Regions from separate parts of the Streptomyces thermocarboxydovorans genome, predicted to be linked through region 3. Evidence: predicted binding sites of a transcription regulator. Region 3 holds the regulator's gene; each other region holds the start of a gene.
What was found. Region 3 encodes HrcA, which represses chaperone genes, less so after heat shock. Its sites were predicted from a motif close to TTNGCACTCNGNNNNNCNGAGTGCNAA; they were not measured.
Positions count from the first base shown of each region.

Region 1: groL (chaperonin GroEL) is a predicted target of HrcA. The motif match lies at 3,101-3,127, and genes of this name have one in related genera.
Region 2: groES (co-chaperone GroES) is a predicted target of HrcA. The motif match lies at 4,555-4,581, and genes of this name have one in related genera.

Region 1 covers NZ_BAAAGU010000013.1:102,094-109,068, reverse strand. Annotated here, with positions in the region: gene ABD198_RS08600 (glucosyl-3-phosphoglycerate synthase) at 1-304, opposite strand, end outside; SAM riboswitch class I at 441-588, shown strand; gene thrC (threonine synthase) at 607-1,920, shown strand; gene ABD198_RS08590 (MoaD/ThiS family protein) at 2,011-2,286, shown strand; gene ABD198_RS08585 (cold-shock protein) at 2,727-2,930, shown strand; gene groL (chaperonin GroEL) at 3,293-4,915, shown strand; gene ABD198_RS08575 (NADH:flavin oxidoreductase) at 5,165-6,292, shown strand; gene ABD198_RS08570 (carboxylesterase/lipase family protein) at 6,426-6,975, shown strand, end outside.
Region 2 covers NZ_BAAAGU010000003.1:89,581-96,555, reverse strand. Annotated here, with positions in the region: gene ABD198_RS02245 (hypothetical protein) at 1-1,248, opposite strand, end outside; gene ABD198_RS02240 (hypothetical protein) at 1,172-2,182, opposite strand; gene groL (chaperonin GroEL) at 2,362-3,987, opposite strand; gene groES (co-chaperone GroES) at 4,100-4,408, opposite strand; gene ABD198_RS02225 (polysaccharide deacetylase family protein) at 4,622-5,383, opposite strand; gene ABD198_RS02220 (polysaccharide deacetylase family protein) at 5,380-6,321, opposite strand; gene ABD198_RS02215 (THUMP-like domain-containing protein) at 6,412-6,975, shown strand, end outside.
Region 3 covers NZ_BAAAGU010000041.1:51,458-58,432, reverse strand. Annotated here, with positions in the region: gene ABD198_RS19845 (nitronate monooxygenase) at 1-74, opposite strand, end outside; gene dnaJ (molecular chaperone DnaJ) at 230-1,366, opposite strand; gene hrcA (heat-inducible transcriptional repressor HrcA) at 1,366-2,382, opposite strand; gene ABD198_RS19830 (MBL fold metallo-hydrolase) at 2,520-3,242, shown strand; gene ABD198_RS19825 (DUF3097 domain-containing protein) at 3,280-4,083, shown strand; gene hemW (radical SAM family heme chaperone HemW) at 4,118-5,350, opposite strand; gene ABD198_RS19815 (SpoIIE family protein phosphatase) at 5,467-6,975, opposite strand, start outside.

The sequences.
Region 1 (6,975 bases), on a different contig from region 3:
GCAGCCGGGGCAGGATCTCGTCCCGGTGCACCACCCGCGCCCCCGCAGCCGCGGCCACCTCCGAGGTGCGGTCGGTGGAACCGGAGTCCACCACCACGATCTCGTCCACCAGGGGTGCCTTCAGCAGCAGCTCGTCCCGGATGACGGACACGATGTCGCCGACCGTCTCCTCCTCGTTCAGCGCGGGCAGCACCACGCTCACCGTCTGCCCGGTGGCCCGCTTGGCGGCCAGGATCCGGTGCAGCGGGCGGTCGGTCACGGACCAGGAGCGGTCGATCAGCCAGCGCTCGACTTCTTCCAGCACGGTCGGCGGCTCCTCACTGGTCGTGATCCATCTCGCGGTTCGGACAGCTGTCTCAAGTGTCCTGGCTGTCGGTTACAGTCTTGAACAACGCGCGTGACCATCGCATGCCGGGGTCGCCGCGCGGACAACTGAACACCGCTCATCCAGAGGGGCAGAGGGACACGGCCCGATGAAGCCCCGGCAACCCTCCAGTCGGTTCTTGTCACACGGACGTGGCGAGGCTCCCGGCTAGGGAAGGTGCCAAATCCGTCTCACGGCGAGATGCGTCGTGAGGAAGATGAGGAGAAAGGGCCTCGCCTCATATGGCTGTGCAGACTGTTGCAAGCTCCACGGACTCCACGGACTCCACGGGTACCACGTCCGCCCGGACTGTGGACCTCGGCCCCGCAGCGGCCCTGAGCTGTCGCGAGTGCGGCCACCGCGTCCCGCTCGGCCCGGTCTTCGCCTGCGAGGAGTGTTTCGGCCCGCTCGAGGTCGCCTACGACTTCTCCTCCTACGACACCGAGCAGCTCCGCAAGCGCATCGAGGCGGGCCCCGCGAACATCTGGCGCTACGCGCCCCTGCTGCCCGTTCCGGCCGACGTGGCGGACAAGCCCAACCTCAACCCCGGCTGGACCAAGCTGGTCAAGGCCGACAACCTGGCGGGCGAGCTGGGCATCACCGGCGGGCTGTACGTCAAGGACGACTCCGGCAACCCGACGCACTCCTTCAAGGACCGGGTGGTCGCCCAGGCCCTGGAGGCGGCCCGCGTCTTCGGCTTCACCACCCTGTCCTGCTCCTCCACCGGCAACCTGGCCGGCGCGGTGGGTGCCGCAGCCGCCCGGGCCGGCTTCCGCTCCTGCGTGTTCATCCCGCACGACCTGGAGCAGGGCAAGGTCGTCATGGCGGCGGTCTACGGCGGCGAGCTGGTCGGCATCGAGGGCAACTACGACGATGTGAACCGCTTCTGCTCCGAGCTGATAGGCGACCCGGCCGGCGAGGGCTGGGGCTTCGTCAACGTCAACCTGCGGCCGTACTACGCCGAGGGCTCCAAGACGCTCGCCTACGAGATCTGCGAGCAGCTGGGCTGGCAGCTGCCGGACCAGATCGTGGTGCCGATCGCCTCCGGCTCCCAGCTCACCAAGATCGACAAGGGTCTGCAGGAACTGATCAAGCTGGGCCTCGTCGAGGACAAGCCCTACAAGATCTTCGGTGCCCAGGCCGAGGGCTGCTCGCCGGTGTCGGCCGCCTTCAAGGCCGGGCACGACGTGGTGCGCCCGCAGAAGCCGGACACCATCGCCAAGTCGCTGGCGATCGGCAACCCGGCGGACGGGCCGTACGTCCTGGACATCGCGCGCCGCACCGGCGGTGCGGTGGAGGACGTGACGGACGAGCAGATCGTCGACGCGATCAAGGTGCTGGCGCGCACCGAGGGCATCTTCGCGGAGACCGCCGGCGGGGTGACCGTGGGCGTCACCCGCAAGCTCGTCGAGAACGGGGTGCTGGACCCGTCGAAGACCACCGTGGTGCTCAACACCGGTGACGGTCTGAAGACGCTGGACGCGGTGGCCGGTACCGGGCTCACCGCGACGATCCGGCCCAGCCTGGAGTCGTTCCGCGAGGCCGGCCTCGCCTGAGCGCCGCCTGCCGTACGTCTGCGGGCCGGTGCGGGCCGGCCACGCAGTTCCCCGCGCCCCTGGGGCGTCAGTCGACCGGAGGTCCACACCATGAGCGTCACCGTCCGCATCCCGACCATCCTGCGCACCTACACGGGTGGCAAGGCCGAGGTCACGGCCGAGGGGTCCACCCTCGCCGAGGTCATCGAGGACCTGGAGAAGAACCACACCGGGATCGCCGCCCGGGTCCTGGACGACCAGGGCAAGCTGCGCCGGTTCGTCAACGTCTACGTCAACGACGACGACGTCCGCTTCGAGCAGGGCCTTGAGACCGCCACCCCGGACGGTGCGGGCGTGTCCATCATCCCGGCCGTCGCCGGCGGCTGATCCCCGCCGGACATTACCCTCGGTAACGTCGATTACCGAGCGTTCACCGTGTTGCCCCCTCCGTGAGAGATGCGGAGGGGGCAATTCCATGGGGTTGAGCGCGGTAGAGTTGGGGAACGCGCTCCCGATCCAGCGATCGAGCACCCTGAATTCCTGCCGTACGCCCGACTGGAAATGGCCAAAGTGCGGGCGCTTTTCGCGGCTTTTGCGGCATTTGTACGGCCCGACTTGCCCTGAATTCGGGTGAATTCTCGCCACATTCCGGACCGGTGTCGTCCAGATTTCTCGTCCGATTGACCTGTTGCAGACGGCAGTTGGACAGATACATTCAGCCGCGGTCGACGCGTTCCGGCGCACGCCCCCAACCGTTGGGGGGTGAGGTCTGACCCGGATCCGCGAAGTGTGGATCTGTGCAAGGGCCAGTAATAGGGGAGTTAGGCATGGCTCAGGGCACCGTCAAGTGGTTCAACGCGGAGAAGGGGTACGGCTTCATCGCGGTCGACGGTGGTGCGGATGTTTTCGTCCACTACAGCGCGATCCAGATGGACGGCTACCGCACCCTGGAAGAGGGCCAGCGGGTCGAGTTCGAGATCTCGCAGGGCCAGAAGGGCCCGCAGGCCGACATGGTTCGCGTCACCGCCTGAACGCTTACCAGCCGCAGGCATCGTTCACTGACGAAGGGCTCGCACCCCGCCGGGTGCGGGCCCTTCGCCGTGCCGGGACCACGTCCTCCGGACATGCCGGGACCAGGGGATACGGGGCGCGCGACACCCCTGCGAGCGCCGCCGGGAGCCTGTCCGAACCCTGGAGGGCGCTTGCACTCGCATGGGTCGAGTGCTAATCATTGGGCGTTAGCACTCTGAAGGTGAGAGTGACAGCGGAAGGACCGGGTCGGTGAGGCCCGCAGGCCGGGTGGGGCAAGGAACCACAAGGCGTGCGAGCCGTCCGTCGCGGGCGCGGGCGCGGTCCGAAGGAATCACCCCCAGTCCTGGAGGGACCACTTCACATGGCCAAGATCATCGCGTTCGACGAGGAGGCGCGGCGCGGCCTCGAGCGCGGCATGAACCAGCTCGCGGACGCCGTCAAGGTGACCCTCGGCCCCAAGGGCCGCAACGTCGTCCTCGAGAAGAAGTGGGGCGCCCCCACGATCACCAACGACGGTGTCTCCATCGCCAAGGAGATCGAGCTCGAGGACCCGTACGAGAAGATCGGCGCCGAGCTGGTCAAGGAAGTCGCCAAGAAGACGGACGACGTCGCCGGTGACGGTACGACCACCGCGACCGTGCTCGCCCAGGCCCTGGTCAAGGAAGGCCTGCGCAACGTTGCCGCCGGTGCCAACCCGATGGCCCTGAAGCGCGGCATCGAGAAGGCCGTCGAGGCCGTCTCCGCCGCCCTGCTGGAGCAGGCGAAGGACGTCGAGACCAAGGAGCAGATCGCCTCCACCGCGTCCATCTCCGCCGCCGACACCCAGATCGGTGAGCTGATCGCCGAGGCGATGGACAAGGTCGGCAAGGAAGGCGTCATCACCGTCGAGGAGTCGCAGACCTTCGGTCTGGAGCTGGAGCTCACCGAGGGCATGCGCTTCGACAAGGGCTACATCTCGGCGTACTTCGCCACCGACATGGAGCGTATGGAGGCCGTCCTCGACGACCCCTACATCCTGATCGCCAACTCCAAGATCTCCAATGTCAAGGACCTGCTCCCGCTCCTGGAGAAGGTCATGCAGTCGGGCAAGCCGCTGCTGATCATCGCCGAGGACGTCGAGGGCGAGGCCCTGTCGACCCTGGTCGTCAACAAGATCCGCGGCACCTTCAAGTCCGTCGCCGTCAAGGCCCCGGGCTTCGGCGACCGCCGCAAGGCCATGCTCGGCGACATCGCCATCCTCACGGGCGGCGAGGTCATCTCCGAGGAGGTCGGCCTCAAGCTGGAGAACGCCACCCTCGACCTGCTGGGCAAGGCCCGCAAGGTGGTCATCACCAAGGACGAGACCACCATCGTCGACGGTGCCGGCTCCGCCGAGCAGGTCCAGGGCCGCGTCAACCAGATCCGCGCCGAGATCGAGAACAGCGACTCCGACTACGACCGCGAGAAGCTGCAGGAGCGCCTGGCCAAGCTGGCCGGCGGTGTGGCCGTCATCAAGGCCGGTGCCGCCACCGAGGTGGAGCTCAAGGAGCGCAAGCACCGCATCGAGGACGCCGTCCGCAACGCCAAGGCGGCCGTCGAGGAGGGCATCGTCGCCGGTGGTGGCGTGGCCCTGCTGCAGGCCTCCCAGGTCTTCGAGAAGCTGGAGCTCGAGGGCGACGAGGCGACCGGTGCCAACGCCGTGCGCGTGGCCCTGGAGGCCCCGCTGAAGCAGATCGCCGTCAACGCCGGCCTCGAGGGCGGCGTCGTGGTGGAGAAGGTCCGCAACCTCACCCCGGGCCACGGCCTGAACGCCGCGACCGGCGAGTACGTCGACCTGATCGCCGAGGGCATCATCGACCCGGCGAAGGTGACGCGCTCCGCGCTGCAGAACGCCGCGTCCATCGCCGCGCTGTTCCTCACCACCGAGGCCGTCATCGCCGACAAGCCGGAGAAGGCCGCTGCGCCGGCCGGCGGCGGCATGCCGGGCGGTGACATGGACTTCTGATCGGCCTCAGCGTCGATCGAACGTCCCGCGTTCACAGCCGAGGGCGGCACTCCCCGCGAGGGGGGTGCCGCCCTCGGGCGTTTCACGGCCGCTGAGCGGAGGGCTGGGACGGGAGCGTCGCGGGGACGAGGCTGTGGTTCGGATCACAAGCAGGGACCGGAATGGCCGCATCCCCGCGGTGGTTCTCCTTGACGTGCGTTGAATGCATACGCACATACCAAGCGGTACCTTCCCCGTCAAGGAGCCCTCGTGACCGTCACCATCGCCGACTCCGCCTCCCGGGCCGCCGACGTCCTGTCCCGTCCGGTGACCATCAACGGTCTCACCGTGCCGAACCGCATCGCCATGGCGCCGATGACCCGCATGTTCTCCCCGAACGGCATTCCCGGGGAGGACGTCGCCTCGTACTACGCCCGCCGCGCCGCCGCCGGTGTCGGGCTGATCATCACCGAGGGCACGTACGTCGGACACCCCTCCGCCGGGGGCAGCAGCCGGGTGCCCCGCTTCCACGGCGAGGAGCAGCTGGCGGGCTGGGCCAAGGTGGCCGAGGCCGTGCACGAGGCCGGCGGCCGGATCGTGCCGCAGCTGTGGCACATCGGCATGGTGCGCCAGGAGGGCCAGGGCCCGTTCCCCGAGGCGCCGGCCGTCGGACCCTCCGGGCTGCGGATCGACGGCACCGAGGGCGGCCGCACCATGACCAAGACGGACATCGACGACGTCATCGCCGCCTTCGCCGAGGCCGCCGCCGCTGCCGAGCGCATCGGCTTCGACGGAGTCGAGCTGCACGGCGCCCACGGCTATCTGATCGACCAGTTCCTGTGGTCCGGCACCAACCGCCGCACCGACGCCTACGGCGGCGACCCGGTCGCCCGCGCCACCTTCGCCGCCGAGATCGTCGCGGCCGTCCGGGAGGCGGTCTCGCCCGGGTTCCCGGTCATCTTCCGCTACTCGCAGTGGAAGCAGGAGGCCTACGACGCCCGGCTCGCCGAGACGCCGGAGGAGCTGGAGGCGATCCTCGCCCCGATCTCCGCGGCCGGTGTCGACGCCTTCCACGCCTCGCAGCGCCGCTACTGGGTGCCCGAGTTCGAGGGCGCCGACCTCAACCTCGCCGGCTGGACCAAGAAGCTGACCGGCAAGCCGGCCATCACCGTCGGATCGGTGGGCCTGGACGGGGAGTTCATCGAGGCGTTCCAGGGCGCGGGCGCGGCACTCGGCAGCATCGACAACCTGCTCGACCGCCTGGAGCGCGACGAGTTCGACGTGGTGGCCGTCGGCCGCGCACTGCTCCAGGACCCCAACTGGGCGGCCAAGGTGCTGTCCGGCCGGTTCGACGAGCTGACGCCGTACGACGCGGCCTCCCTGAAGACGCTGAGCTGACGCGTTCCGCCCGCGCGGACGGAGCGGGGCGGGCGTAGGGTCGTGCATGCAAGACCGACCGGTACGTATGAACGCCCCTGCCGCGAGGGGCACTTGCTCCCTCGCGCCGCCCCCGCACGCGTGAGGAGAGCCGATGACGACGTCCCAGTCCCGTCCGCCGTCCGGTGACGCCGCCCGCCCCGAGCCCGTCGTACGGACCGCCGCCGGTGCCGTGCGCGGGCGGTACGAGGGCGATCTGGCGGTGTTCCGCGGCATACCGTTCGCCGAACCGCCCGTCGGCGAGGCCCGGTTCGCCGCGCCCCGGCCGGTGCGCGGCTGGGACGGCGTGCGGGAGGCGTACGCCTTCGGGCCGCCGCCCCCGCAGGACGCGGCTCTGCAGGGGCGGGCCGTCGTGGACAGCCTGCCCACCGGCGACGACTGGCTGACCGTCAACGTCTGGACGCCCGAGCCCGGTCCGGCCGCCCGCCGGCCGGTCATGGTGTGGATCTACGGCGGCTCCTTCCGGCTGGGCCACTCCGGCAGCCCCGGCTACGACGCCCGGCGGATCGCACGGGACGGCGACGTCGTCGTGGTCACCCTCAACTACCGCCTGGGGATGGAGGGTTTCGCGCACATCGAGGGGGCGCCCGCCAACCGGGGACTGCTGGACCAGGTGGCCGCGCTGGAGTGGGTGCGGGACAACA
Region 2 (6,975 bases), on a different contig from region 3:
GGATTGAACAGGAACCTCCAGCACATACTTGCCCTGTAGGCGCGTTCCGATCAGTTGCGGAAACTGCGCGCGCGCCTTGGGCGTGTCGGCAATCCTTACACCTCTCCTATATTTCTGCCTGATCTCGTTCAAGTACTTTCTGAAAGTGTCCGGAGCGATCTCGGCTATCTGCGTGTGCTTGCGCGAGACTATTTCCTTTTTGGGTAAGTACGAGTCGAGTCGTTTACCATTCGCAAGGTCAATCTCATTAGCCGGGTAACGATGCCAATTTGCCTTGTTGAAATTTTGCCCCTCATTCCATTGGTCACGTAGCCACTGTGGAACGCTTCTGCGAGGGCCACCGCCCGTTCCGCCCGCCCCCGAACCCCCCGCGCCGACTGCGAGCAGCACAACCCCTGCGATCCCGAGGGCACCCGCGTATAGGGCGGCTGGGGCTGTGATCGCACCGACTGCACCGCCTCCGGCCAGCGCAAAGCCGGTGGGTGGGAACAGGGCCAGCAGGGAGAGCAGGAGAAGAGCGAAGCCGAGGTATACGAAGAATGTGTCCAGCGCCTCGAGCAGATGCAGGGTCTCGATACTTCTGCCGTCGGGGCCGGCCGACCCGAGTCCCCGCCACAGCAGGAAGGTTCCTGCCGTGGCCGCTCCTGCCGCGGTGCCGCAGCGGAAGCGATGTGTGGCCAGCAACTCCGCCACGGGCTGGGACGAAGCCTGCCGCCAGACCCGTAACAGGACGATCAGCTGGTAAGCGATCCAGGCGAGGGCGGCGATGGCGAACCCCATGAGGATCGTCGGCCCCTGCCCCGTCGTGAAGTACTCCTGGAGACCAGCGGTGGAGGTGAACGAGCCGACGCCCAGGAACACCAGCGACGGCAGCATGAGGAGACACGGAATCAGCCGGAGCCACCACGCTCGGGAAGTGCGAGACCTGCGCCTTCCCCTCAGCCAGGCACGGATGTTGACCGACCGCCAGGCCGCCTGGTTGTCGGAAGCGTCCATGCGCGCAGTGATTCCCGTGAGGATGGAACCGAGTTCGCTGGCGGCAGGGTCGTGCGGCGCGACGGCTGCGGCGTACAGCAGTGACCGCCGCAGCTCGACGTAACGAAGGACGATCAGCAGCGTCCACGGCAGGCGCCAGGCCGCGTATCGCAGCAGGGCTGCCGCGCTGTCACCATCAGCGCGTTCGGAGGAGAGCAGGACGGCCGGCACCACACGTTTGCCCTGTTGGAGGCGCCGCACATCGACGGCCATGGCGAGGGCCATACACACCAGCGGCCACGCCCAGACCGTCCCATTCAGAAGGGCTCTGCGGCGGGGTGCGGGTGCGGCGGAATCTGGCGAGGCCCGTGGTGTCGCCGAGGCCGAAGGAGACGGCGACGGCGTGGGCCATGACGGCGTCCAGGGGGTCGGAGCCGGCGAGATCGACGGTGGCGAGCGGGAGCAGTACGTCGCCGGGCGCGGCGGGAGTGGGGCGGCGCGGCGGGCGGGTGAGCAGGGCGACGCGGTGGCCGTCGCGCTCCAGCCAGGAGCTGATGGCGTTCTCGCGGCCCAGCGTCCACTGCCGGTCGGGCAGCTGGATCCCGACCCGGCTCTTGGACTTGCGGAGCTTCTTCTGCAGGACGAGCCGGGCGGTGACGTCACCGACGGTCATGACCAGGCCGGCGCCCGGTGCGGACCGGTCGCCGAGGAAGCCGTGGGGTGCCCTGAGGCGGACGGCGGGGGCCTGCGGGCCCCAGACGTCCACGCGGACCAGGCGCCGGTCCACCGCGACGGCCACCGGTCCGGCGGGGCCGGGGGCGTAGCGGCGCGCCATCCACAGCGGTACGCCTTCCACGCGGGCCCGGCCGGCCAGGGCGCTCACCTGCTCGGCGCCGCCGCAGCGGCGGACGGCGAGTTCACCGAGGGCGCGGGCGAATTCGGCTGCCCGGCGCACCTTCCAGGGTTTGGTGGTGCCGGTGATGCGGGTGACGGGGACGATGCCGGGACCCTGCGGCAGGTGGTCCAGGGGGCGTTCGGTGCCGCAGCCGCCGAGCCAGCTGCCGCGCAGGTAGGCCTCGGCCATGGCGGCGAGGTTCAGTTCGTGGAGAGGGGTGGTCCGGCCGCCCTTGCGCAGGCCGTCCTCGGTGAGCTGCACGGTCCGGGCGAATGGATTCCGGGAGCGTTCCGAGTAGAGCGTGTGGTGCATGGCCCCTCCCCCTCTGGCCGATCTCTTCTCCCGCGCAGCCACCCGACGAGCCGCCCAACGATAGGTCGCTGGTGCGTGGTCCGGCGGTTCCATGATCGGCGGACGGCACCGCGGGCACGGCGAAGGCCCGGCACCCAGCACAGGGATGCTGGGTGCCGGGCCTTCTGCGAGCGTGTGGCTCAGTGGGCGTGGCCGTGGCCGTGGCCCGCGGCGGCCGGCTCCTCCTCTTCCTTCTTCTCGACGACCAGGGTCTCGGTCGTCAGAAGCAGGGAGGCGATGGAGGCGGCGTTCTCCAGGGCGGAGCGGGTGACCTTGACCGGGTCGATGACGCCGGCCTTGATCAGGTCGCCGTACTCGCCGGTGGCGGCGTTGTAGCCGCTGCCCTTCTCGAGCTCGGCCACCTTGGAGACGATCACGTAGCCCTCGAGGCCGGCGTTCTCGGCGATCCAGCGCAGCGGCTCGACGACGGCGTTGCGGACGACCGCGACACCGGTGGCCTCGTCACCGGACTTGCCGAGGTTGTTCTCCAGGACCTTGGCGGCGTGGACCAGCGCGGAGCCACCACCGGAGACGATGCCCTCCTCGACCGCGGCGCGGGTCGCGGAGATGGCGTCCTCCAGACGGTGCTTGCGCTCCTTCAGCTCGACCTCGGTGGCGGCACCCACGCGGATGACGCACACGCCGCCGGCCAGCTTGGCGAGACGCTCCTGCAGCTTCTCGCGGTCCCAGTCGGAGTCGGTGGTCTCGATCTCCGCCTTGATCTGGGCGACGCGGCCCTCGACGTCCTCCTTCTTGCCGGCGCCGTCGACGATCGTGGTCTCGTCCTTGGTGACGGTGACGCGGCGGGCGGAGCCGAGCACGTCCAGGCCGACCTGGTCGAGCTTGAGGCCGACCTCCTCGGAGACCACGGTGGCGCCGGTGAGGACGGCCATGTCCTGCAGCATCGCCTTGCGGCGGTCACCGAAGCCGGGCGCCTTGACGGCGACGGCGTTGAAGGTGCCGCGGATCTTGTTGACGACCAGGGTGGACAGCGCCTCGCCCTCGACGTCCTCGGCGATGATCAGCAGCGGCTTGGAGGAGTTGGCCTGGATGACCTTCTCCAGCAGCGGCAGCAGGTCGGCGATGGCGGAGATCTTGCCCTGGTGGATGAGGATGTACGGGTCGTCCAGGACGGCCTCCATGCGCTCCTGGTCCGTCACGAAGTACGGCGACAGGTAGCCCTTGTCGAAGGCCATGCCCTCGGTGAAGTCCAGCTCCAGACCGAAGGTGTTGGACTCCTCGACGGTGATGACACCGTCCTTGCCGACCTTGTCCATCGCCTCGGCGATCAGCTCGCCGACCTGCTGGTCCTGGGCGGACAGCGCGGCGACGGCGGCGATGTCGGACTTCTCGTCGATCGGGCGGGCGGAGGCCAGCAGGTCCTCGGACACGGCCGCCACGGCCGCGTCGATGCCCTTCTTCAGCGCTGCCGGGGAAGCGCCGGCGGCGACGTTCTTCAGCCCCTCACGGATCAGGGCCTGGGCGAGCACGGTGGCGGTGGTCGTACCGTCACCCGCGATGTCGTTGGTCTTGGTCGCCACCTCCTTCACCAGCTGCGCGCCGAGGTTCTCGTACGGGTCCTCGATCTCCACCTCGCGGGCGATCGTGACACCGTCGTTGGTGATGGTGGGGGCGCCGAACTTCTTGTCGATGACGACGTTGCGGCCCTTGGGGCCGATCGTCACCTTCACCGTGTCGGCAAGCTTGTTGACGCCGCGCTCGAGGGCGCGACGGGCGTCCTCGTCGAACTTCAGGATCTTCGCCATGGCAGCGGGAGCCCTCTCGGAATTCTGGGTGAAATCACTGCGCCCCGGGCGCCCGGCTTCTTATGGGATGCGGGGGCCAGGGGCGCAGTCGAGCAAAGGTGCGTCGAGGTGATTACTTCTCGACGATCGCGAGGACGTCGCGGGCCGAGAGAACGAGGTACTCCTCGTTGTTGTACTTCACCTCGGTGCCGCCGTACTTGCTGTAGAGCACGACATCACCGACCTTGACGTCGAGCTCGATGCGCTTACCGTCCTCGTAGCGGCCCGGGCCCACGGCCAGGACGACGCCCTCCTGGGGCTTCTCCTTGGCGGTGTCCGGAATGACCAGGCCAGAGGCCGTGGTCTGCTCGGCGTCCAGCGGCTGGACCACGATGCGGTCCTCGAGCGGCTTGATGGCAACCTTGGAGCTGGCGGTCGTCACGATCCGACCTCCCCCTTCGGAGATCTCACGGGGTTAACTGTCTGAGGTGGCGACCAGGTCGATCCGTCGTCGCGGGTGCCGGACCTGCCCGTCGCGTGGTTGGCACTCTCCACCGGGGAGTGCCAGAGCCGAGACTATGACTGCGATTAGCACTCGGTCAAGCGGAGTGCCAATTGGCGACGGCGCGTCGGCCACGGGTTCGCGCCCAGGGGTTCACTCCGGGAAGAGGTAGTCCTCCAGCCGGGCCACCCGCAGGCCGCGCCGGCCGGCCTCCTCCAGCAGACGCCTCGTCCGGTCCGCCAGGGACAGCGACGGCAGGTCGGCCGAGGGGACGGAGACGATGTCGCCGGGCTTCAGCTCCTTCGGGCCCTCGGCGTAGGTGAGTTCGCCGTTCCCGTCCAGGCTCACCCGCCACAGCACGACCGCCGTGATGCCGCAGTCGGCGGCGGCGCGCAGGGTCGTCGCGTCGTACGTGCCGTAGGGCGGGCGGAACAGGCGGGGGCGGACACCGAAGCGGGAGGTGAGCTTGCGCTGCTGGCCGCAGATCTCCGCGCGCTGGCCGGCGTACGGCAGTCCGCGCAGGGCGGTGTGGTCGAGGGTGTGGTTCTGCAGGCTCGCGCCGACCGCGCGCAGCCGGGCGAAGTGGGCGTAGCCGGGGCCCACCACGCTGTCGGTGAGGAAGAGGCTGACCGGCAGGCGCCGTTCGCGGACGAGGCCGATGAGGCGGGGGTCGCGTTCGGCGCCGTCGTCGTAGGTCAGGAAGACGACTCTGTCGGTGGTGCGGACGCGGTCGACGACCGGCGGGAGCGCGGCGGCGGGCTGGCGCGTGCCGGCAGGGGGTGCCGTGCTGTTGCCGGCCGGCTGGCCGGCGCCGTCCCCGGCCGTCGCCGCCCGGTGCTGCACGGGGCCGCCGCAGCCCGCGGCGAGCAGCAGCGCGAGGGCCGCCACCGCCGGGCCGCGGGCGCGGGGCCTCACAGGTAGTCCTCCAGGCGGGCCACCGCGTATCCCTCGGCCGTGACCTTGTTCAGGAAGCGGCGGACCATGTCGCGCATGGTGCCGTCCCAGTGGTCGGTGCCGCGGAAGTGGGTCAGCACGATGTCGCCGGGGCGCAGTTCGCGGTCCCATTCGCGGTACTCCCAGCGGTCGGTGAAGACCTCCTCGTTCCACAGGGGCACGTACTCGATGCCGCAGCGTCTGGCGGCGCGGAGCGTGTCCTTGTTGTAGTTGCCGAAGGGCGGGCGAAAGAGGACGGGGCGGGTGCCGTAGCGCTTCTCGATGACCTCCTGCATGCCGCAGATCTCGCGCTTCTGGCGGGCGTAGGACAGGGCGGGCAGGTAGGGGTGGTGGAGGGTGTGGTTGTTGAGGGTGACGCCGCGGTCCTGCATCCGCTCGAAGTAGGCGTAGTCGTCGTCGATGACGTAGTCGCTGAGGAAGGCGGTGTAGGGGATCCGCAGCTCGCTCATCATCCGCAGGAACTTCGGGTCCTTCTCGGCGCCGTCGTCGATGGTGAGGAAGACGATCTTCTTCTTGGTGGGGACGGTGGTGAAGACCGGCGGGAGCCCGAGGCGCCGGTGGCCGTCCACCTCGAAGCCCTCGCGGGTGGTGATGTGCGGCTTCTTCTCCGGCGGCGGCGGGGCGGGAAGCGGCACCTTCTTCAGCCCCCAGCGTTTCGCGGCGGCGGCGCGTGCGGCCTGCGCGGCGCGCAGCTTGGTGGCATAGGAGTCGAGCGCGCGGGCCGGGGGCGCGTTCAGGGGCCGTTCGCCGCTCGCGGGCGGGGCCTCGCCGCGTCCGCAGCCGGGGGCGAGGGCGGCGAGGGCGAGGACGACGAGCGCGACCCGCACCCGCCCCAGGGTGCCCCGCCCCGGCCACGCACCCCGCGCCCTCTTTTCATCGTTTTGTCGTACTACTCGCATGGGCCCGGATCCTCCCAGCCCGCCGCCCTTGATCCGGTCCGACACCGCGGCCGGAGGCGCCCGGTCCACCGACTGGCCCACAATGAGCCGGTGAACGACCTCGCCCCGCTCCTCACCCCCGAAGGCCGCGCTCTGCTGGAGGAGGTGCGCGACACCGCCCCGGCGGACGAACTCGCCGTCGCCACCCGGCTGCGCCGCGAGCACCCCGCCGAGCTGGTGTCCGCGGCGCTCACCCAGGCGCGGCTGCGGCAGCGGGCGGTGGCCAAGTTCGGCGAGGAGGACGCCCGCCGGATGTTCTTCACCGCGAACGGGGTCGAACAGTCGACGCGGGCGAGTGTGGCGGCCTACCGGGCGCGGAGGTTCGCCGAGCTCGGCGTGACCTCGGTGGCCGACCTGTGCTGCGGGATCGGCGGGGACGCCATCGCCCTGGCCCGCGCCGGGATCCGGGTGCTGGCGGTGGACCGCGACCCGCTCACCGCGGCGGCGGCACGGGCCAACGCGGAGGCTCTCGGCCTGGCAGACCTGATCGAGGTGCGGGAGGACGACGTCACCCGGGTCGACACGGCCGGGTACGACGCGGTCTTCGCCGACCCGGCACGGCGCGGCGGCCGGGGCCGGATCTTCGACCCCGAGGCCTACTCGCCCCCGCTGTCC
Region 3 (6,975 bases):
GGCACGGAGACGCCGCCCGCCATGGGGGCCTGCACGATCGGGTGCGGGAAAAGACCGGTCAGCGCGGAGGACATGCCCGCATGGTGCCATGTCCGCGGAACATCACCGAATCAGCCTTTCCTCTGGCATAAACCGCCGCTTGCCCGGACTCGGCCGGCGCACCCACGCGCCCGCGGGCGGACACGGCAACGGGCCGGCACCGGGGTGCCGGCCCGTGCTGAACGCTCGTTCAGCGGCCGTTGAAGGCGTCCTTCAGCCGGGAGAACAGCCCCTGCTGGCCCGGCTGGAACTGACCCTGCGGGCGCTCCTCGCCGCGCAGCTTGGCCAGCTCCCTCAGCAGCCGCTCCTGCTCCGGGTCGAGCTTGGTCGGCGTCTGCACCTCGACGTGCACGATGAGATCGCCCCGGCCGCCGCCGCGCAGATGCGTCACGCCCCGGCCGTGCAGCGGGATCGACTGGCCGGACTGGGTGCCGGGCCGGATGTCGACCTCCTCCATGCCGTCCAGCGTCTCCAGCGGCACCTTGGTGCCGAGCGCCGCGGCGGTCATCGGGATGGTGACCGTGCAGTGCAGATCGTCGCCGCGCCGCTGGAAGGTGGGGTGCGGCAGTTCGTGGATCTCCACGTACAGGTCACCGGCGGGACCGCCGCCGGGCCCGACCTCGCCCTCACCGGCCAGCTGGATGCGGGTGCCGTTGTCCACACCGGCGGGGATCTTCACCGTCAGCGTGCGACGCGAGCGGACCCGGCCGTCGCCCGCGCACTCCGGGCACGGCGTCGGGACGATCGTGCCGAAGCCCTGGCACTGCGGGCAGGGGCGCGAGGTCATGACCTGGCCGAGGAAGGACCGGGTGACCTGGGAGACCTCACCGCGGCCGCGGCACATGTCGCAGGTCTGCGCGCTGGTGCCCGGCGCGGCGCCCTCGCCGTTGCACGTGGTGCACACGACGGCCGTGTCCACCTGGATGTCCTTGGTCGTGCCGAACGCGGCCTCGTCCAGCTCGACGTCGATGCGGATCATCGCGTCCTGGCCCCGGCGGGTGCGCGAGCGCGGCCCGCGCTGCGACGCCGTGCCGAAGAACGCGTCCATGATGTCGGAGAAGTTCCCGAAGCCACCGGCGCCGAAGCCGCCCGCGCCGCCGCCGGCGGACTGCGAGAGCGGGTCGCCGCCGAGGTCGTAGACCTGCTTCTTCTGCGGGTCCGACAGCACCTCGTAGGCGGCGTTGATCTCCTTGAACCGCTCCTGGGTCTTCGGGTCGGGGTTGACGTCCGGGTGCAGCTCGCGTGCGAGCCGCCGGAAGGCCTTCTTGATCTCTTCCTGCGACGCGTCGCGGCGCACGCCGAGTACGGCGTAGTAGTCCGTGGCCACTACGACTCCGCCAGGATCTGTCCGACGTACCGTGCCACTGCGCGTACCGCTCCCATCGTTCCGGGGTAGTCCATGCGGGTCGGTCCGACCACGCCGAGCTTGGCAACCGCCTCGCCGCCCGAACCGTAGCCCACCGACACGACGGACGTGGAGTTGAGTCCTTCATGGGCGTTCTCATGACCGATGCGGACGGTCACGCCCGGATCCTTGGCCTCGCCGAGCAGCTTCAGGAGCACCACCTGCTCCTCCAGCGCCTCCAGGACGGGCCGGATCGTGAGGGGGAAGTCGTGGGCGAAGCGGGTGAGATTGGCGGTGCCGCCGATCATCAGCCGCTCCTCGTTCTCCTCGACGAGCGTCTCCAGCAGGGTGGACAGCACCGTGGAGACGGTGCCGCGGTCCTCGACCTCGAACGCCTCGGGGAGGTCCTCGACGAGGCTCGGCACATCGGTGAAGCGGCGGCCGGCGACCCGGCTGTTGAGCCGGGCGCGCAGGTCCGCCAGCGACGTCTCGCCGAAGGGCGCCGGGCAGTCGATCACGCGCTGCTCCACCCGTCCGGTGTCCGTGATCAGGACGAGCATCACCCGGGCCGGCGCGAGCGACAGCAGCTCCACGTGACGCACGGTGGACCGGGTCAGCGACGGGTACTGCACGATGGCGACCTGCCGGGTGAGCTGGGCCAGCAGCCGGACGGTGCGCGCCACCACGTCGTCGAGGTCGACGGCGCCCTCGAGGAAGTTCTGGATGGCCCGCCGCTCGGGCGGGCTCATCGGCTTGACGCCGGCGAGCTTGTCGACGAACAGCCGGTAGCCCTTGTCGGTCGGGATGCGCCCCGCGCTGGTGTGCGGCTGGGCGATGTATCCCTCTTCCTCCAGAGCCGCCATGTCGTTGCGCACGGTGGCCGGGGAGACGCCGAGATTGTGTCGCTCGGTGAGCGCCTTGGAGCCGACGGGCTCCTCGGTACCGACGTAGTCCTGGACGATGGCGCGCAACACCTGGAGCCTGCGTTCACTGAGCACGGCGCACCTCCAGAAGCCTTCCGCCCGGTCATGTCTCTGGCACTCTTCGCACGCGAGTGCCAGACTTCCCCGGCCCAGTGTACGGCCGGGAGGTATACCCCGGGCAAGGCCGGGCGCGCCCCGCTAGCGTCGCCGATATGACCGTGACTTGGGAAGAGTCGGGCTGGGAGCGGGTGGCGGCCGGGGTGGGGCGGTGCCGGCTGCCGGTGTGGGACTGCACGGCGGGCCTCGTGGTCGGCGCGGACGGGGTGCTGCTGATCGACGCGGGCTCGCGTCTGGCCGAGGGCGTGCGGTTGCGCACCGAGGCACAGGCGCTCGCCGGTCACCGTGTGACGCATCTCGCGCTCACCCACCCCCACTTCGACCACGTCCTCGGCGCAGCCGCCTTCGCGGGCGCGGAGGTCTACGGCGCGGTCGGCCTGGACGCGGCCCTGGAGCACGGCCGCGGCGAGCTGCGCGCGGACGCGGTGCGCCACGGGCTGGACCCGCGGGCGGCGGAGGAGGCCGTGGACGCGCTGATCCGCCCCCGGCACCTGGTGAGCGGCGAGTGGACCCTGGACCTGGGCGGCGGCCGGCAGGTGCTGCTGGCGAACGTGGGCCCCGGCCACACCGCCCACGATCTGGTGGTCCTGGTGCCCGGCGAGCCCGAAGTGGTCTTCTGCGGCGACCTGGTGGAGGAGTCGGGCGAGCCCCAGGCCGGGCCCGACGCCGCGCCGTCCCACTGGCCGGCCGCGCTGGACCGCCTGCTTCAGCTGGGCGGCGAGGACGCGGCGTACGTCCCCGGTCACGGGGCGGTGGTGGACGCGGCCTTCGTACGGGCCCAACGCGAGGCGCTGGCGGCGAGGTTCGGCGTGTCGTGATGATCACGGCGCCCCGGCTCCTCGTATCGTCATCAGAATGCGCCAGTACTCCGCCGATCTGACCCCTCCGTGGAAGAAGCCGCAGCCGGTCCCCGAGGTGCCCGCCGACCCCGGCCTGGTGGTCGAGGAGCCCGCCACCGGCTTCTGCGGCGCGGTGATCCGCTGCGAGGCCGGCACCGTGACCCTGGAGGACCGCTTCGGCAGGCACCGGGTCTTCCCGCTCCAGCCGCGCGGCTTCCTCCTGGAGGGCCGCGTGGTCACGCTGGTCAAGCCCTCCGCCGCCGCGGCGCCGGTGCGCCCCACCCGCACCGCCTCCGGCTCGGTGGCCGTCCCCGGCGCGCGGGCGCGCGTGGCCCGCGCCGGGCGCATCTATGTCGAGGGCCGTCACGACGCCGAACTGGTCGAGCAGGTCTGGGGCGACGACCTGCGCATCGAGGGCGTGGTCGTGGAGTACCTGGAGGGCGTGGACGACCTCCCCTCGGTCGTCGCGGAGTTCTCCCCCGGCCCGGACGCCAAGCTGGGCGTCCTGGTGGACCACCTGGTGCCGGGCTCGAAGGAGTGGCGCATCGCGGAGTCGGTGACCAGTGAGCACGCCCTGGTGGTCGGCCACCCGTACATCGACATCTGGGAGGCGGTGAAGCCGTCGGCCCTGGGCATCGAGGCGTGGCCGCGCGTCGCGCGGGGCGAGGACTGGAAGACGGGCGTGTGCCGTGCACTGGGCTGGCCGGAGAACACCGGGGCGGCCTGGCAGCACATCCTGTCCCGGGTGCGCTCCTACAAGGACCTGGAGCCGGCGCTGCTGGGCAGGGTCGAGGAGCTGATCGACTTCGTGACGACGTAGGCGTCGGCGGGGCCGGTCCCCTTGAGCCGCCCGCTCAGTCCACCAGGTCCCGCACCACCGCGTCGGCCAGCAGCCGCCCCCGCAGGGTGAGCACGGCCCGCCCCTCCTGGTACGGCTGCTCCTGCAGCAGCCCCTCGGACAGGGCCCTGCGGGCCGCCGCGAGGCCCTGCTCGCGCAGCAGGGACAGCGGCGCGCCCTCCCGGAGCCTCAGCTCCAGCAGGATGCGCTCCACCCGCCGGTCCTCCTCCGTGAGCACCTCGCGCCCCGCTCCCGGCGACCGGCCCTCGGCCAGCGCCGCCGCGTAGGCCCCCGGATGCTTCACGTTCCACCACCGCACGCCCCCCACGTGCGAGTGCGCTCCCGGCCCGGCGCCCCACCAGTCGGCGCCCCGCCAGTACAGCTCGTTGTGCAGGCACCGGCCCGCTTCCGACGTGGCCCAGTTCGACACCTCGTACCACTCGAACCCGGCCCCCGAGAGCACCTCCTCGGCGATCAGGTACCGGTCCGCGTGCACGTCGTCGTCCGTCATCGGCACCTCGCCCCGCCGGATGCGCCGCGCCAGCCGGGTGCCCTCCTCCACGATCAGGGCGTACGCGGAGACATGGTCGGGTCCGGCGCCGAGTGCCGCGTCCAGCGAGGCCCGCCAGTCGTCGTCGCTCTCCCCCGGCGTGCCGTAGATCAGGTCCAGGTTGACGTGCTCGAAGCCGGCCGCCCGGGCCTCGGCGACGCACGCCTCGGGCCGCCCCGGCGTGTGCGTGCGGTCCAGCACCTTCAGCACATGCTGCCGGGCGCTCTGCATGCCGAAGGAGATCCGGTTGAAGCCGCCCTCGCGGAGCGTGGCGAGATACGCCGGGTCCACCGACTCGGGGTTGGCCTCCGTGGTGACCTCGGCGTCCTCGGCCAGCCCGAACTCGTCCCGGATCACACCGAGCATCCGTACGAGATCACCGGCGGCCAGCAGAGTGGGGGTGCCTCCGCCGACGAACACCGTGCACACCGGCCGCGGGTCGTCCCCGAGCACCTTGCGGGCCAGCCGGATCTCCTCGGCGAGCGTGTCGGCGTAGTTGTCCCGGGAGGCCAGGACGCCGCCGCTGCCGCGCAGCTCGGTCGCGGTGTAGGTGTTGAAGTCGCAGTAGCCGCAGCGGGTCGCGCAGTACGGGACGTGCAGATAGAAGCCGAGGGGGCGGTCGGCGGCGCCGGCGAGCGCGGAGGCGGGGAGCGCACCGTCGGCGGGGACGGGCTCGCCATCGGGGAGTGCGGAAGGCATGTGCTCCATTGTCCCGCACCGGGCCCGCACTCCCCTGTCCCGCGCCCCCTGTCCCGTCTGTCCCGCGCCGGGCCGGCACTCCGCCTCGCCTCACCCTCGTCTCATTCCCTCTCGTCTCACTCCGCCTGGAGGACCAGCAGGGCGAGGTCGTCCGTGGGCGGCCTGGCCCCGAACTCGTGCACCAGCCGGGTGATCCGTTCCGCTATCAGCTCGGCGTCCAGGCCCGCGCAGCTCGCCAGCGCGGTGGCGAGTCCGTCGCCGTCGTCGAACTGGCGGGAGCCGGAGCGCCGCTCGGTGACGCCGTCGGTGACGCAGAGCAGGCTGTCGCCGGGGCGCAGCTCGAAGCTGTCGCTGGTGTAGGCGGCGTCCTCGACGACCCCGAGCAGGGTCTGCGGCTGGGCGACGGTGTGCACGGTGCCGTCGGGGGCGAGCAGCAGCGGCAGGGGGTGCCCGGCGGAGGCGAGGGTGCAGCGGACGCCGCCCTCGAAGGGCACCAGCTCGCCGTACAGCAGGGACAGGAAGCGGGTCTGGGGCCCGTCGCCGGGGGCGGTGGGCCGGGCCCCGGCCGCCACCAGCGCGCGGGCGGCCGCGTCGGCCGCCTCGGTGGCGTCGTCGAGGAGGAGCTGGTTGAGGCGGTCGAGGACGTCGGCGACCCGGTAGCCCTCGCGGGCGAGCAGCCGCAGCCAGGGCCGGGCCAGCCCGATCACCACGGCCGCCTCCGGGCCCTTGCCCTGGACGTCCCCGAGGGCGAAGCACCAGCGGCCCTGCCCGGCCGGGAACAGGTCGTAGAAGTCCCCGCTGGGCCCGCCCTTGTCGCAGGGCTCGTAGACGAGGGCGGAGCGGACTCCGGGGATCTCGGCGACGGCGCCGGGCAGCAGCCCGCGCTGGAGCACGGCGCTGATGGTGGCCTGCCGGGCGTACTGCCGTGCGGCCCCGATGGCGAGCGCCACCCGGCGGCTGAGGTCCTCCACCAGCCCGGTGATCTCGTCCGGGAACCGCGCGATCCCGGCCCGCCCGATCACCAGGGTGCCCAGCGGCCGCCCTCCCGCCACCAGCCGGTAGGCCAGGGCGACTCCGGGCGCGCCGGAGCCGTCGCCCGCGTCCGGTGCGTCCGGCGCGTCCGCCGCCTCGAGCGCCTTCTCGGGCCACGGGTACGGACGCGGACCGGTGTCCGGGGGGTCCGAGGGCTCCGGGGGGTTCTGCTGGAGGGCGTCGCGCAGTTCCTCGATGCGGTGCTCGCTGGCGTGCCAGACGCGGGCGAGGCGGGCGCCGCCGCTCCAGGCGGTGCTGCTCCAGCCGCCGTGTCCGCCGGCCTCGTCCTCCAGCCAGACCGCGCACCAGTCCGCAAGGCGCGGCACGATCAGCTGCCCGGTGAGCGCGGCGACCAGGTCCTCGTCGAGCTGCCCGGCGAGCAGATCGGAGGCCTCGGCGAGGAAGGACAGCGCGCCCCGCCCGAGCCAGGCCCCGTCCCGCCGGGCCCTCCCCTCCAGCCAGTCGTCCCCGAAGAGCACACCCTTGGAGGCCCCGGCCCAGTCCTCCGCCCCTTCCGCGTCCGGCGCCTCCAGCCGCTCCCCCGTGCCTCCCGCACCCTCCTGCACCGCACCGGAGTCCCACTCGGGCCCGAC